2 regions of the Halomonas sp. PAMB 3264 genome follow, and region 2 is predicted to be linked to the other one. Evidence: predicted binding sites of a transcription regulator. Region 2 holds the regulator's gene; the other holds the start of a gene.

Region 1 (8,304 bases), 680 kb from region 2:
GTGGGCGTGCAGCCCTTCGGCGGCCAGGGCCTCTCCGGCACCGGCCCGAAGGCGGGCGGCCCGCACTACCTGCAGCGCTTCGTCACCGAGAAAACCGTCACCAACAATACGGCGGCACTCGGCGGCAACGCCTCGCTGCTGGCCCTTGGTGACGAATAGCGTGTGACGAATAGCGCGCGATGAATAACGTGTATGAATAAAAACCTTGACCTTCACCCCTTCAGGGGGTGAAGTAAAATTGACTGCTCGGCCGACGAATCGCTTTTGAGTCGATAACAATAAGTCGCGCCGATCTTTACTTAAAATCCAAAGGGGAACTTCCATGGCTATTGGCGTGTGGATCAGTCTTTTCGCTTATTTTGCGCTCATGGTGGGCATCGGCCTATATGCCATGCGCACCTCGACCTCCACCTCCGAGGACTACGTGCTCGGCGGGCGAACCTTGAGTCCGAAAGTAGCCGCGCTCTCCGCCGGCGCCTCGGACATGAGCGGCTGGCTGCTGTTGGGCCTGCCCGGGGCGATGTTCGTCTCCGGACTGGGCTCGGCCTGGATCGGTATCGGCCTGTTCGTGGGCGCGTTTTTCAACTGGCTGTTGGTGGCACCGCGCCTGCGTGAGCAGACCGTGCATTACGGCAACGCCATCACCATTCCGGCGTTTTTGGCCAACCGCTTTCCGACGCGGGCGCTGTCGCTTCGCACGGTGTCGGCAATCGTCATCGTGGTCTTCTTCGCGGTCTATACCGCATCGGGCCTGGTCGCCGGTGGGCGGCTGTTCGAGAGCGCTTTCGCCGGGGTGATCAACCTGGGTGGGTTCAGCGACTACGGTACCGGCATCATCATCACGCTCGGCGTGGTGCTGGTCTATACCGTGGTCGGCGGCTTTCTTGCGGTCAGCCTGACGGACTTCGTGCAGGGCTGTATCATGATGCTGGCGCTGATCATCATGCCGGCGGTGGTGCTGTTCGGCGAAGGCGGCGGCGGCTTCACTCAGGCCTCGCAAACCCTCAACGAGGTCGACCCGACGCTGCTCTCCTGGACGGACGGGCTCACCTTCATCGGCTGGCTCTCCGCAGTCACCTGGGGGCTTGGTTACTTCGGTCAGCCGCACATCATCGTGCGCTTCATGGCCATTCGCAGCCTCAAGGACGTGCCGATCGCACGCAACATCGGCATGAGCTGGATGGCGGTGTCGCTGATCGGTGCGGTATCGCTGGGTATCTTCGGGCGCGCCTACGCCATCCGTAACGGCATGGACGTGGAAAACCCGGAGACGATCTTCATCATCCTCGCAGACCTGCTCTTCCACCCGCTGATCACCGGCTTCCTCTACGCGGCGCTGCTGGCGGCGGTGATGAGTACCATTTCGAGCCAGCTGCTGGTTGCCTCGTCGTCGCTGACCGAAGACTTCTACCGGCTGTTCTTGCGCAAGGAGGCCTCCGAGAAAGAGACCGTGACCGTGGGCCGAGTGAGCGTGGCGCTGGTGGGGATCGTTGCCGCGATCATCGCCTCCGACCCGGAGTCTCAGGTACTGGGGCTGGTGAGTAACGCCTGGGCAGGTTTCGGCGCGGCCTTCGGTCCGCTGATTCTGCTGTCGCTGATGTGGTCGCGCACCAACGGCGCCGGTGCCATTGCCGGTATGGTGGTGGGTGCAGTGACCGTGATGCTCTGGATCACGCTGGGCTTCAACGCCGAATTTCTGGGCGGGCCGGGCATCTACGAGATCATCCCGGGCTTCATCGCCTCGTTCATCGCGATCATGGTGGTTAGTAGCGCCACTCGCGATGCCGGCGAGTATCGCCATATCGAACGCTAAGCGCTCAAGCATGAACAAGGCCACCTTCGGGTGGCCTTTTTTGTACCCCGTCGCTTAAGTCGTTGAGCCAGATCAAAAAGGCCCTCTGCCGCTGGCGTTACGCTGTACCAACGCTATCAACGCCAAACGTCACGCTATCACGAGGGAAGCATCATGGGTCGACTCTGGACTACCACTATCACTGCCGCCGGGTTCGCCGCGGCCGCCCTCATTACCAGCACCCCGGCGCTGGCCTACGGCCAGGGCGATTTCTTCACCCGCATCGGGGTCGCCAAGGTCGCCCCTAAAAGTGATAACGGCACGCTCGATACGGCGCTGGGCGACCTTGGTGTCGATGTCGAGGATAAGTCGGGCTTCGCCTTTACGCTCGGCTACCGTTTTCACGACAAGCTCGGCGTCGAGCTGCTCGCCGCCCTCCCCTTCGAGCACGACGTTCGCTTGAACGGCGACAACATCGCCTCGACCAAACACCTGCCACCGACGCTGACACTGCAGTACTACCCGCTCGGCGGCACCCAGTCGCGGGTTCAGCCTTACGTTGGCGCCGGGGTCAACTACACCCGTTTTTCAAGCGAGGAAGTAGATATCGACGGCGTGGGGCTGGCGCTGGACGACAGCTGGGGCGCGGCGGGACAGCTCGGACTCGATCTGATCATCGACGAGCACTGGACCTTGAACGCTGCGGCCTGGTACCTGGATATCGAAAGCGACGCCACCGTGGCGGGAAGCGCGGCCGGCAGTATCGACATCGACCCGGTGGTGGTCATGGCGGGGATTGGCTACCGCTTCTAGCCCATGGATCGTTCAAACGCTTGCAAAAAGAAAGCCCGACGCTCGACGCCGGGCTTTTGGCATGCCAGTGCTTAACAGGTAAGCGGCATTTCTAGCCTTCGGTCACGACCTTGTCGACGCGCTCGACGGCCTGAACGACCAGCAGCTGATCGCTTGCGCGCACCTTCTCCTGCTGAAGATAGGCGGCGACCGCCGGGGCGACCTCGCACTTTGCCGGCATTCGCGCCTTGGCCTCGACCAGCGCATCGAGTCTTGCGATGAAGACGAAGCGCAGCCACTGCGGCAGCGACATGGTATCGACGCAAAATGGCTGGCGGCTCTCGAACGCCGGGGCATCCGGGGTGGGCATACGCCAGAGGCCGGCCGCCTTCATCGCGGCTTCGAGCTCGCGCAGCGACTGGTGAAGCGATGGATGTACGCTCATAAGCTCCTGGGGAGTCGGTGCATGAACGTGCCATTATCGCCTTTTCGCGCCCGCGTTGCCATGAGGGCGCGCATCGCTTTGCCGCCACTTTTACGGTTATCCACGGATTCACAGAAAACCTGCAAGAGGCTGTGGATAAACTATGGAAAGGTGACGAGACGCTTACGGCGATGGGCCCTGGGTCAAGTTGTTCAATTTTTGATCATCAAGAGGCGTCAGCGCGCAAACTCCGGCTGACACCGGGGGCGGCTCAAGGTAGAGTGCCCGTTCGCGAAAGGAAAGGATCACATGCAAGCACTGAATACCCTGGACGAGTTCTTTAAGCGAAGCGGCGCCGAGGTGGCCATTTACCATATGGGCCGACGCGTCACCCCGTGCCCGCGAGAGACGCTGGCCGCCTTCGAGCGCGGTGAGACGGCTTGGCCCATGCCCTGGCAGGGGCAGGCGCGCGTGGCCGTCGCGTTTCGCATCGGCGACATGGCCGAGCCCGCGATCTGGTTTCTCGCCTTTGCCCTCGACGAACAGGGCATGCTGTCGCCGGCTTCCCGCGACGGCTTTTTGAACCGCCTGGTGGAAACCCTGGGGCGTAACGTGGCAAACGTTGGTCAGAATGAGGCGAGCAGTGAGCACTTCATGCAGGACAACCCCCTGGCCTTCACCCCGAGCCTGCCGTTTCAGGCCATGCTCAACGCTCGCGCCACCTTCGACCAGCATCTTCCCGCCAGCCAGCACTTCGAGCCGGTGGAGGCTTACCTGAGCGGTCAGCAGACCATCGACTGGCAGGCATTGGGCCTTCAGGGTATTGCCGACTACACTGTGCGCAGCGACGCGCCCACCCAGCAACGCCTGGCCGATTCGATTACGGCAAACCAGTTTGAGCGCGATGTGATTCGCCCACTCTGTCTGTGTTTGGAACACTGCGTGCTCGACGAGCGGCTGGTAATGGCGCTGATCGAGCGCGGCGAGCTTGCCGCAAGCGAAGGCGATATCGAAACGCTGTGCGCCTGCGTACGCGCGGTGGGCGCCAGTGAAAGCGCGGCCGTAGGGCGTTGGTATCTGGCGCTGCTCGAGGACTCGGCGGCGTGCGGGCCGGACGTACTGGCGGCGATCGCCGGGCGCGGCTGGGAGTGGCTAGAAGACGCCGAGCGGCTGCCGCTGTTTCTGCACCGCTTGGCGGCGCGCGAAGATACCGACTTCAACGCCCTAGTGCGCGATATCGCGCTGGTTCCGCGGCTGCGGCTTCTGGTCCTCATGACGCTGCGCGATGCCCCCGAGGGCAGCGCCGTACAATCGCGGCTGGCGAAGTTGGCCCCGCGCCACTAACGTTAATGAAACCAGTCATTAATAAAGTTAGTCGTTAATAAAGTCAGCCGTTAATCAAGCCGGTGGTTGAAGCCAATCCGTTTTCGTAGCGATACCCGGGCCTTATCTGGAATTCGGCCCGGGCCTTCGACCCGGGCGCGCAAGGAGTGATCGTGAAGGAACTACCTTATCAGGCGAAAGCCGTCATCGGGCGTCGCGAAATGGTGACGCTGCCGGAACTTGGCCTGCATCTTTGCTGCAAGGCCGATACCGGCGCGCGCACCTCGGCGCTTCACGCCGAGGAGATCACGACCGAAGAGGACGAACACGGCCAGCTCTGGATCAGCTTTGTTACCCATAGCGGCGGGCCCGCCACGCCCTCGCACCGCTATACGCTCCATTTGCATGACCGGCGCCGCGTCACCAGCTCCAACGGCCACAGCGAGTGGCGCTACGTGATTCGCACGCCGGTGATACTGGGCGAGCTCAATTTCCCCGTCGAGCTAACGCTCACCGACCGCAGCAATATGCGCCATCCGATGCTGCTGGGTCGTCGCGCCATGCGCCGCCTGCTGGTCGCGCCGGGCGCCGCTTTTTTGCACGGCGAACCCTAAACCTGCACCTCTTATCGTGATCCGAACCGGAGCCCTGTATGCATATTGCCCTGCTTTCGCGTAACCGCAACCTCTACTCGACGCGCCGGCTCATCGAGGCCGCCGAGGCCCGTGGCCATACGGCTCGCGTGGTCGATACCCTGCGCTGCTACATGAGCATCGCCGCCCACCACCCGTCGATTCACTACAAGGGCGCCGAGATCGAGCGTTTCGACGCGGTCATTCCGCGTATCGGCGCCTCGGTCACCTTCTACGGCTGCGCGGTACTGCGCCAGTTCGAGATGATGGGTACTTACGTGGTCAACGATTCGGTGGCGATCACCCGCTCGCGCGACAAGCTGCGCTCGCTGCAGCTTCTCTCGCGCAAGGGGCTCGGGCTTCCGATCACGGGCTTTGCCCATTCGCCGGATGACATTCCCGATTTGATCACCATGGTGAAAGGCGCGCCGCTGGTGATCAAGCTGCTCGAAGGTACCCAGGGAATCGGCGTGGTGCTCGCCGAGACCAACCAGGCCGCGGAATCGGTGGTGCAGGCGTTCATGGGCATGAAGGCCAACATCATGGTGCAGGAGTACATCAAGGAGGCCAAGGGCGCCGACATTCGCTGCTTCGTGATCGGCGACAAGGTGGTGGCGGCGATGAAGCGCCAGGCCGCCGAAGGCGAGTTTCGCTCCAATTTGCACCGTGGCGGTACCGCCAGCGTCATCCGTATTACGCCGGAGGAGCGCTCGACGGCGATCCGCGCCGCCAAAGCGATGGGACTTCAGGTCGCGGGGGTGGATCTTCTACGCGCCAACCACGGCCCGGTAATCATGGAGGTCAACTCCTCGCCCGGGCTTCAGGGTATCGAAACCGCGACGGGCAAGGACATCGCCGGGCTGATCATCGAGCAGATCGAGAAAAACGCGGCCCCGTCGCGTAAGGCCCCGCCCAAGCCTAAAGGTTAAGGTAAAACCGCTAAAATAATCCGTTCAAGGGGTGGCAAATCCCGGCCACCCCCGCCACAATTTGCGTCACCGAAGGAGGTAGACGCTCATGTTTCTTGATAATCGCCAGGTGGCGATGGACAGCGTGCTGGAAGCGCTGGCCGACAGTATTGACTATTTCCAGGATAACCTTGAACGCCTGCGTCCCTCGCTGCGTGACAGCCTTAAACCGTACTACGCCGCCAGGCTCAAACAGATGCGCCAGCTACAGTCGCTTGCGCGCACCCATCTCAAGATGCTGCCTCGCGATGCCGACGTCGAACGCGACGACTTTCTGTGGCTTTGGAGTCGGCTAAAAAGCTTCGTGGGTAACGACAGCCAGGTGCTGATCAACGAGCTGCTGGAGCAGGAGCGGGTGCTGATGCAGGCGCTCTCCACGCTCTTCACCCACCCGCTGCCCGAGCCGATCGAACCGGTGATCGATGCCGCAATGAAAGCGTGTCGCGAGCTGATTCGCGAGCTCTACAGCCTGCAAAAGCAGCGCGCCAAACGCTGATCTTTTGAACGTTTACCGAGCGGGCTTCTTCGGTGCCTGACGCTCGAGCGTTGCATCGGCCTCTTCCAGCGCGGCGTCCTTTAAAGAGAGTACGACCGGCAGTCGGTAGACCAACGGTACGTAGCCGGCCTCTTGCGCCTCGCCGGGGCCCACCTCGATGGGCTCCGCCGGGCCGAGAAAGTGGGGCGCGCGCCCCCAAAGATAAAGATCGCCCAGGGTGGCCACTCGGGCGGCGACTTCGCGAAGCCGCAAGCGCCACTCCCCCGCCGCCCGGCGCTGCTCCGCCACGCACCCCGTCACCTCCATCCCCAGCGACCGGCCGATGTAAACCGCCCGCGGCAGATGCCAGCTTTGGGTCACCAGCACCGCCTCATTGAGCTGGAAGACGTCCTTCGCCCGCGCCAAGGTGTCGTAGGTACTGAAGCCGGCGAAATCCAGCGTCATCTGCGTGGACGGTACACCGCGGCGGTGAAGGTCGCGCCACATGGCTCGCGGCTCGTTATAGGCCTGGGTGCGGTTATCGCCGGAAAGCAGCAGGTGATTGACGCGCTCGCGCGCGATCAAATCCGCGGAGGTGCGCATACGAGCGTTGAAGTGCGGGTTTCGAAGCCCGCTGCGAGTCCAGTTCGAGGTGCCGAACACCACCGCCACGTCACTTGTACGGCACTGGGCCACGGGCCGGTCGATATAACGGGCGGTGCTGGCCAACACCCAAACGTTGCCGGCTATAAACACGAATGTCGCCAGCAGCAAAAGCGCTGCCAGCGACATCAGTAGCCACTTGATCGTGCGTTTCACGAAACTAGCCATTCAGCAGCGCCCCGGCCGCCCTTAGAACATGCCGAGCTCAAGCTTGGCCTCGTCGCTCATCATGTCCCGACTCCAGGGCGGGCTGAAGACGATCTCGGTATGCACCTTCGAGATCTGCGGCGCGCCGAGGATCTTGCTGCGCGCGTCGGCGGCGATCACCTCGCCCATGCCGCAGCCAGGGGCGGTCAGCGTCATGCGAACGGTCACCATCCGTTCGCCGCTGATCAGCCGGTCGATGCGACAGCCGTAGACCAGCCCCAGATCGACGATGTTGACCGGAATCTCCGGGTCGAAGCAGGTTTTGAGCTGATCCCAGACGAACGCCTCGATCTCCGCCTCGGAGGCCGACTCATCGAGTGTCGGTGTGGGCAGGGACTCGAGCCCCAGCGCGTCCAGGTGGCGCCCCTCGATCAGGTAGAGCCGCCCTTCGAAGCCCACGCTGACCGTGCTGCCCTTGGCCTGCATGACGCTGACCTCGCTATCCTCGGCCAGCGTCTGGGTGGTGCCAAAGGGAATGGCAATTGCCTCGACATCACGCTGCAGCGGCAATTTCTGGCCTCGGGTCAGGCTTGCGATTTGCTCGATATCCATAGGCGTTATCTCACCATTTTAATGACACGTTCGAGCGCCGCCACGAACGTGTCGACCTCCTCGAGCGTATTATACGCCGCAAAGGAGGCGCGGCACGTCGCCTCGACCCCGAAATGGTGTAAAAGCGGCTGCGCGCAGTGGTGGCCGGTGCGAATGGCAACGCCCAACTGGTCGATCAAAAGCCCGATATCCTGGGAATGGGCGCCGTCGACGACGAACGACAGCACCCCGGCCTTGTTCGGTGCGGTACCGATGATGTTGAGCCCATCGATCTGGCTTACCCGCTCGGTGGCGTGGGCCAAAAGCGCGCTTTCCCACTGACCGATCGCCTCGATCCCCACGCTTTCGACCCAGCCAAGCGCCTCGCCCATGGCGATCACCTCGGCAATTGCCGGCGTGCCCGCCTCGAACTTGTGCGGCGTTTCGGCGAAGGTCGTGCCAGAGGGCTCGAACGAGACGGTCTTGATCATCTCGCC
Region 2 (8,304 bases):
CGGCCTCGTAATCCTCGACCTGACCGGTCATTTCCGGATACACCGTGGTCATCAGGTTAAGCCTGGCCATGGAGGCCACGGCCGGGGCGGTCAGGTAGAGCAGGGCGATGAACACCAGCGCCCAGCCCGCGGACCAGCGCGCGTCGGCCACCTTCGGCACGGTGAAAAAGCGGATGATGACGTGGGGCAGACCCGCGGTACCGATCATGAGCGACAGCGTGAACAGCACCATGTTGAGCTTGTTGTCCACATCGCCGGTGTAGTCCTGGAAGCCCAGGGCGTTGACCACGTCGTCGAGTTTCTGCAGAAGCGGCACGCCGGACTCGGTGTGGGTGCTGAACATGCCGAACATCGGAATCGGGTTCCCGGTGAGCTGCATGGCGATGAACACCGCCGGAATGGTGTAGGCGACGATCAGCACCACGTACTGCGCCACCTGGGTGTAGGTGATGCCCTTCATGCCGCCGAGCACCGCGTAGAAGAACACGGTGACCGCCGCAATCCAGATGCCCCAGGTGCTGGGCACTTCCAGAAAGCGCGAGAACGCCACGCCCGCACCGGTCATTTGACCGATAACGTAGGTGACCGAGGCGATGATCAGACACGCCACCGCGACCACGCGGGCGGTGCGGCTATAAAAGCGCTCGCCGATGAAGTCCGGCACGGTGAACTTGCCGAACTTGCGCAGATAAGGCGCCAACAGCATGGCCAGAATCACGAAGCCGCCGGTCCAGCCCATCAGGAAGGTGGAGTTGGCGTAGCCGCCGGAGGCGATCAAACCGGCCATGGAAATGAACGACGCCGCCGACATCCAGTCCGCGGCGGTCGCCATGCCGTTGGTCACCGGATGAACGCCGCCACCGGCGACGTAGAAGTCCTTGGTAGAGCCGGCACGTGCCCATATCGCGATGCCGATATAGAGCGCGAAGGAGGCGCCGACGAACAGTAAGTTGATGGCAAACTGGCTCATTGGCTTACTCTCCCAGGCCGAATTTCTTGTCGAGCTTGTTCATTCTCCAGGCGTAGAAGAAGATCAGCGCGATAAAGGTCAGAATCGAGCCCTGCTGGGCGAACCAGAAGCCCAGATCCGTGCCGCCCACAGGAATGGACGCCAGAAGCGGGCGAAACAGGATGGCGCAGCCGTAGGAGACGAACGCCCAAACGACCAAACAGCCTGTGATCAAGCGAACGTTGGCCTTCCAGTAAGCAGCAGCGTTGGATTTATCATCTGCTATCATGGTGCTCTCCATTTATGATTTTAAGGTTGGAAAGTGTCCAAACGCGGCCGGCGCAAAGCGCCTGACCGTATCGAGCGATTAATGTGTTCCCTTTAAAGCGATTTTTATGCCGGGTTGGTGCCCGCCACCGAGCGTCAGATACTCCCTCCTTGCCACCTGACACGATAAGTCGTACGCCCTAAGGCAATGTTATCTTCAAAACTCAGGCTAATACTGGCCAATAAATGGAAAAAAGAAATCCAGACTTTGGTATCACGGACTAAAGGCGCTATTGGCAACCTGAAAAATAGCGCTAAATTACTCTATACAATGGCGTTTTGAAGCCCCTTGAATACGACTTTGGTAAGGAGGCGACGATAGTCTATTAACCCAATTAATCTCCTTTCAGTCGTTTTTATCGAGCGTCGCTACTCTTCTTTTAGAACGCTTTATTCAAACTCGACGCTTTTAAAAAGTATTTGTTGGGCGCCGAGTTTATAGACTTTAGTAACAAGCGCGAGTAACCCGCGTTAGTCACAGGAAGTAGTCAGTCACAGGAAGTAGTAATAAGAACAATCAGCGCTAACGCCGCACTATCCGCGGGTATACACGGTTTAACCAGCTCGCATCACTGGTCGAACGTTTTCCCATTGTCGGATCCAGCGCGAGCGTGGCTTTTTAAGCAGGTGACGCATGATCGAGGTCGACCTTTCAAAACTGCCGTTTTCCCTGCTCGACGAAGCGGGCACGGCGCGGGTGCGCGACGGACTCGATCTCGCCTATTTCGATACCGGTGACGTCATTCTCGAGGCCGGTCAGCCCGGCGAAGGCGTTTTCATCATTCACAAGGGCGAGGTCGCCGAGCTCGACCCGGCAGAGCCCGCAGCCCGGACACGTATCGGCCACTACACCGAAGGTGATGTGTTCGGAGCGATCAGCCTTTTGAACGGCAAGAGTCGCTACCGCTTCGAAGCAGAGCAGGAGACGCTTTGCTACGTGTTGCAAAAGCAGACGTTCAGCGCGCTTTGTCAGCACTACCCGGCCTTCGAGGCATTTTTCCGGGAGACGCTTGCCCACAAGACCCAACTTTTGGCCGAGCGCCGCGCAGTGGACGGCATCACCATGGCCGGCTTCATGCTGGCGCGGGTGAGTGAGTGCATGCGCGCCCCGCTTGTACTCGACGCCCGCGAGCCGCTCCAGCAGGCGGTGCATACGCTGCTGGCGCAGCAGGCCGACAGCCTGCTGGTAAGCGCAAAAGGCGGCTACGCCATGGTGACCAAAACGGATCTGCTGCGTGCGTTAGCGGTGGAGAAAACGCCGGCATCGACACCGCTCGAGGCGCTGACGCCCACGGGGCTGGTCACCGTTACCCCGCAGCAGTACCTGTTCGAGGCGCTGGTGCTGATGACGCGCCACCAGATCGCGCGCGTGGTCGTGATGGACGGCGAAGCCCTGGCCGGCATCGTCGAGCTTCCCGACGTGCTGAGCTACTTTTCGAGCCGCAGCTACGTGGTGGGGCTTCAAATCGAAAAGGCCGGCGACTTGAAGGCGCTTGCCCAGGCGAGCCGACGCACCCCGGAGCTCGTGCGGGCGCTAATGGCCCAGGGGGTGAAGCTTCGTTTCGTCATGGAACTTCTGGCGGCGCTCAACGCCCGCATCCATCACAAGGCTTTCGGCTTTGGCGCGCCGGACGCCCCTACGCAGCGCTGCTGTCTGGTGGTGATGGGCAGCGAAGGCCGCGGCGAGCAGATTCTCAAAACCGACCAGGACAACGCCCTGATTCTTGCGGACGACGCCAGCTGGCCAGAGGCGTCGGCGGCGATGCAGGCGCTCACCCGTACGCTGGTCGAGCTGGGCTACCCGCCGTGCCCGGGTAACATCATGGTTTCCAACCCCGAGTGGGTCGGGAGCGTGGCGACCTGGCAGGCGCGGATCGAGCGCTGGGCCGAGAAGCGCGACGGCGACAGCCTCATGAAGCTTGCCATCATGCTCGACGCCCGGGCCGTGGCCGGCAACGCCGAGCTTGCCCGGCGCGTGCGCCAGGCGCTCTACGCGCGCTGCGCCGACGATGAGCTTTTGCTGAGCTATCTGGCGCGGGCGGCGCTGAGTTTTTCCACGCCGCTGACGCTGTTCGGCTCGTTGAAAAGGCGCGAGCACGGCATCGACATCAAAAAGGGCGGGATTTTTCCTATCGTGCATGGCGTGCGCACCATGGCGCTGGAGCGGCGCATCGACGCCGAAAGCACCTTCGAGCGCCTCGAGGCGCTGGTGGCCGACGGCCGGCTGGAACATCGCTTCGCCGAAGACCTGGGCGAGGCGCTGGCGCTTTTCAGCGAGCTTCGCCTGCGCCAGCAGTTGGCGGCCCCAAACGGCCAGGCGGCGCTCGCCAACCACGTGGTGGTGCAGAGCCTGTCGTCGCTCGAGCGCGACCTGCTGCGCGAGGCGCTGCACATCGTCAAGGAGTTCAAGGCGCGCCTTACCCACCGATACCACCTGGAGTACTCATAGCGGTATGCAATTGACGACTCGACACTTTTCACTCTTTGGCGGCTCGCTGCGTAGCTTGTTCAAGCGCGAGAGCGACCGCCGACGGCTGGCCGGTTCGCCCTTCGAGTGGCTGTTCCATCCTTATCTTGGCGAGGAGCTGGTGGCGCTGGCGTTTCGCTTCGCCCCGACCGATCCGATTTTGAGCGTGGCCGCAGTGGTGTTCAACGAGCGCCGCGTGCTGACCCAAAACGCCTGGGTGGCAACGCTTGCCGATCGCCACACGGTGGCAAGGCGTGCGCTGCGCCGCCACCAGGTGGAGCATCCGACCCCGGCGCTCATGGCGCCTACGGCGGAAAACATCGCCACGCTCGCCGAGTTCATTGGCAATCGTCCGGTCGTTGGGTGGGGGCTCGATCAAACGCTTGGGCCGGTCAACCGGCTGTTCGACCAGCGGCTGGGTTTCGAGCTGCCCAACGCCCAGGTCGATATCGAACGCCTCTACCAGCGCCGTCAGAAGCGCTCGTCGATCGACCCCCGGCTGGCGCCGGATCTCGACCAGGCGCTTCGCCATGCGCGGCTGACGCCCCCCGGTGCGACGTCGCTTCTGGGCGAGGCGAGCGCCTGCGCGCTTTTGTACATGCGTCTGACGCGCGACGCCGCGCTCGAGGCGTGAGCGGCGCTCGACGTTATTGGGTGGGGGCGGGAGTCTTGATAGAATGAGCGCCTTATCCTCATCACCGGCAGTGCGTACACCATGCAGCAACCCGATCACTTCGACCCCGTCGCGTTGGAAGCTGTCGCGTCCAACGGTTCAGCCGAGCTTCACGACGTCAAACAGAAGCGCGAATTCAACAAGTTGCAGAAAAGGCTTCGGCGCGAGGTCGGCAACGCCATTCTCGATTACAACATGATCGACGAAGGCGACCGGGTGATGGTGTGCCTGTCCGGCGGCAAGGACAGCTACACCATGCTCGAGATTTTGCGCAATCTGCAGCGCAACGCGCCGGTGAACTTTTCGCTGGTGGCGGTGAATCTCGATCAGAAGCAGCCGGGGTTCCCCGAGCACGTGCTGCCGCGCTACCTCGACGCCCAGGGCGTGGAGTACCACATCCTCGAGCGCGATACCTACTCGGTGGTGAAGGAGAAAACCCCGGAGGGCAAGACCACCTGCGCGCTCTGTTCACGGCTCAGACGCGGCTCGCTCTACGGCTTCGCTGAAGAGATCGGTGCGACCAAGATCGCGCTGGGCCATCACCGCGAAGACATTCTCGAAACGCTGTTTTTGAACATGTTCTTCGGCGGCTCGCTGAAATCCATGCCGCCGAAGCTGCTCTCTGATGACGGCAAGAACATCGTCATTCGCCCGCTGGCTTACTGCAAGGAAGCGGACATCGCCGAGTTCTCGCGGCTGATGGAATTTCCGATCATTCCCTGCAACCTGTGCGGCTCGCAGCCGAACATGCAGCGCCAGGAGGTCAAGAAGATGCTCGCCGAGTGGAACAGGAAATTCCCGGGTCGGCTCGAAAGCATGTTCAAGGCGGTCACCAACGTGGCGCCTTCGCAGCTGGCCGACCGCGCGCTTTTTGACTTCCAGGGGCTCGAGGCCAAACAGGCCGAACTCAAGGCCGGGCGTATTTCGGCGCTCAACCTGGGCTGATCCAGCGTCAGTTTACCGCTTCCTCATCGGCCAGGGTAATGAGCCTGGCCATGTCCAGAATGTTCACTTCCCGCCCGGATACCGCGACGACCTGCTGGCTTTGAAGGCGGCTCAGAATGCGGCTGACCGTCTCCACCGCTAGCCCTAAGTAGTTGCCGATATCCGCCCGCGCCATGGAGAGGCGAAAGCTGTAGGGCGAGTAGCCGCGGCGGCGAAAGCGATCCGAGAGCGTCGTGAGAAAGGTCGCCAGGCGCTGGTCGGCGGTCTTGCGCGATAAAAGGCGCATCATGCGCCGGTCGTCGCGAAGCTCCTTGCTCATGCTACGATAAAGTTGGGTCCTGAGCTCGGGAAGCTCCTCGGAAAGCGTGTCCAGATGCTTGAAGGGAATTTCGCACACGGTGGTGGTTTCCAGCGCAATCACGCTGCCCGGGTAGGTCTCTTCGTCGATGCCGTCGAGGCCCACCAGCTCGCTTGGCAGATAGAAGTTGGTGAGCTGCTCAAAGCCCGAGCCTTCGCTGGTGACCTGCTTGAGACTGCCCGAGCGCACCGCAAAGACGCTCGAAAAACGCTCGCCCTGATGAAACAGCGCCTCGCCCTTTTTGAGCGGCGCGCGGCGGCGAATGATCGCGTCGAACTGGCTGATATCCTCGATCTGAAGCGCCAGCGGCAGGCACAGCGAGCTCAGGCTACAGGTCTGACAGCGAGGGGCTTGCAAAAGCGCCGAGCGCTGGCGGGCGGGAGTCGACATTACCATCTCCTTATAAACCGTAGGTGCCCATTATAGGATTCTTGAGTAGCGCTGGGCGAGCGGCGCCGACAGATGAGCGTCGAAGGCCATCGCCAGATGGCGGATCAACAGCCGACCGATCGGCGTCACGTTCAACACCGCGCCCGTGCGCTCGATCAAACCGTCACGTTCGGCCTGGGCGAGCCGTGACAGCGCATCACAAAAGTAAGCCTCGGCGTCGATGTCAAAGCGCGCGCCGACCAGGGCCAGGTCCAGGCGCATATCGCACATCAGCCGCTCGATCACCGCGCGGCGAATCAGGTCGTCCCGGCTCAGGCGAAGGCCCTTGCAGGTCGCAAGATGCCCCTCATCGAGCGCCGCGGCGTAGTCGTCGAGTTTGACCGGATTCTGGGCATAGACATCGTCGATGCGCGAAATGGCCGATACCCCCAGCCCGATCAGATCGCACTGGGCGTGGCTCGAATAGCCCTGGAAGTTACGCGTAAGCGTGCCCTCGCGCTGGGCGCGGGCCAGGCTATCCTCGGGCAGGGCAAAGTGATCCATGCCGATATGCACGTAGCCGGCACTGGCCAGCATTTCGATGCTTTTACGCAACATGGCGAGCTTTTCGTTAGCGTCGGGAAGCTCGGCTTCATCGATGCGCCGCTGCGGCGCGAAGCGCGCGGGCAGGTGGGCGTAGTTGAAAAGCGAAAGCCTGGCCGGCCCCAGCTCGATCACCTGCGAGAGCGTATCGGCAAAGCGGCGCTCGCTCTGGCGCGGAAGGCCATAAATCAAATCCACGTTGAGCGAGCCAAAGCCGAGCCGGTGTGCCTCGTCCATCAGCGTTTCGGTCAACTGCCGTGGCTGGACGCGGTTGATGGCGCGCTGCACGTCCGGGTCCAGGTCCTGCACGCCCAGGCTCAGCCGGTTGAAGCCGAGCGACTGCAGATGGCGCAGGGTGAACACGTCCGCCTCGCGCGGGTCGATCTCGATGGCGTAGTCGCGGTGCGGGTCGCTCGAAAGCCCGAAGCGGGCATCGAGACGGTCGATCAGATCGCCCATTTGCGACAGCGTCAAAAAGGTCGGCGTGCCGCCGCCCCAATGAAGCTGCTCGACCGGGCGCGAGGTGTCCACGTGGCGCGCGGCGAGCACCATCTCCCGGTCGAGCCGCGAAAGGTACGGCTCGGCGAGCTGACGGTTCTTCGTGGCGATCTTGTTGCAGGCGCAATAGAAGCAGATCTTCTCGCAAAACGGGATGTGCACGTAGAGCGAAAGCGCCCGGCCGCTTGGGTTGCTGCGCGAAAGCGCCTGGGTGAAGTCATCACACGTGAAGCCGTCGTGAAAGGCAAGCGCCGTTGGGTAGGAGGTGTAGCGCGGCCCGCTCGTGTCGTAGCGGCGCACGAGCGCCTCGTCCCAAACGGGGGCAAAGGGGGCAGCGGTCGCGTGGGCGCAGGTCGGCATAAAGGCTCCCGGGCAGAGAAACGAACGCCAGGTTCGTTCGATGGCGTCCTAGAAGATACCCCGGCGCGCCTGGCGGCTTCTTGCGTCAGGTCAAGAAAGCCCGACAAACGCGCCGGGCAAACGCTCAGTGATGTGCCGCCTGGGGCCAGAGCGTCCCGAGCTGGTAGAGTGCGAAGCTGATGATGACGAGCGCGGCCAGGGTGCGGGTGGCGGGGTGGCGAATGAGGTTTGAAAGTGCTCGCGCGGCCAGGCCAGTAGCCAGCAGTGCCGGCAGCGTTCCCAAACCAAAGGCGCCCATCAACAGCGCCCCCTGGGCCGGGGCGGCGGTGGCCATGCTCCAGGCGAGCATCGAGTACACCAGCCCGCAGGGCAGCCAACCCCAGAGCGCGCCGAGCGCCACCGCCTGGGGCAGGCGCACCACCGGCATCAGCCGCCGGCCCAGCGGCTCGATGACGCGCCAAAGCCTTCGCCCCAACCCTTCCAGCGCCAAAAGCCCCTTCCACCAGTTGGCGATATAGAGCGCCATGAGGATCAGCATCACCGCGGCGAAGACCTCGAGCACCACTCGCGCGGCGGGGGCGAGGGTGACCAGCGTGCCGAGCGCGGCGGCAAGTGTCCCGGCCACCATGTAGCTTGCGATGCGCCCGAGGTTGTAGCCCAGCATCAACCCGGCCATGCGCGCGGGGCGGCGCATGCTCGGCGGCACCGCAAAGGCCAAAGCACTCATGATGCCGCCGCACATGCCGATGCAGTGT

The links. Region 2 encodes FNR, which switches genes on or off when oxygen is low (the NO sensors DNR and NnrR bind a similar motif). Its sites were predicted from a motif close to TTGATNTANATCAA; they were not measured.
Region 1: a site for FNR is predicted at 1,876-1,889, ahead of RN347_RS10625 (OmpW family outer membrane protein). Genes of this name have one in related genera too.

What each region holds. Positions count from the first base shown of each region.
Region 1 covers NZ_CP134866.1:2,346,941-2,355,244, forward strand. The annotation lists gene putA (bifunctional proline dehydrogenase/L-glutamate gamma-semialdehyde dehydrogenase PutA) at 1-159, shown strand, start outside; gene putP (sodium/proline symporter PutP) at 323-1,813, shown strand; gene RN347_RS10625 (OmpW family outer membrane protein) at 1,967-2,605, shown strand; gene RN347_RS10630 (YqcC family protein) at 2,697-3,029, opposite strand; gene RN347_RS10635 (DUF3549 family protein) at 3,318-4,352, shown strand; gene RN347_RS10640 (RimK/LysX family protein) at 4,505-4,945, shown strand; gene rimK (30S ribosomal protein S6--L-glutamate ligase) at 4,984-5,892, shown strand; gene RN347_RS10650 (hypothetical protein) at 5,981-6,427, shown strand; gene RN347_RS10655 (ElyC/SanA/YdcF family protein) at 6,440-7,237, opposite strand; gene sufT (putative Fe-S cluster assembly protein SufT) at 7,259-7,828, opposite strand; gene RN347_RS10665 (cysteine desulfurase) at 7,834-8,304, opposite strand, start outside.
Region 2 covers NZ_CP134866.1:3,024,394-3,032,697, reverse strand. The annotation lists gene RN347_RS13730 (sodium:solute symporter family protein) at 1-970, opposite strand, end outside; gene RN347_RS13725 (DUF4212 domain-containing protein) at 975-1,238, opposite strand; gene RN347_RS13720 (putative nucleotidyltransferase substrate binding domain-containing protein) at 1,911-3,725, shown strand; gene RN347_RS13715 (DNA polymerase III subunit epsilon) at 3,730-4,377, shown strand; gene ttcA (tRNA 2-thiocytidine(32) synthetase TtcA) at 4,459-5,361, shown strand; gene fnr (fumarate/nitrate reduction transcriptional regulator Fnr) at 5,369-6,109, opposite strand; gene hemN (oxygen-independent coproporphyrinogen III oxidase) at 6,140-7,549, opposite strand; gene RN347_RS13695 (sulfite exporter TauE/SafE family protein) at 7,674-8,304, opposite strand, start outside.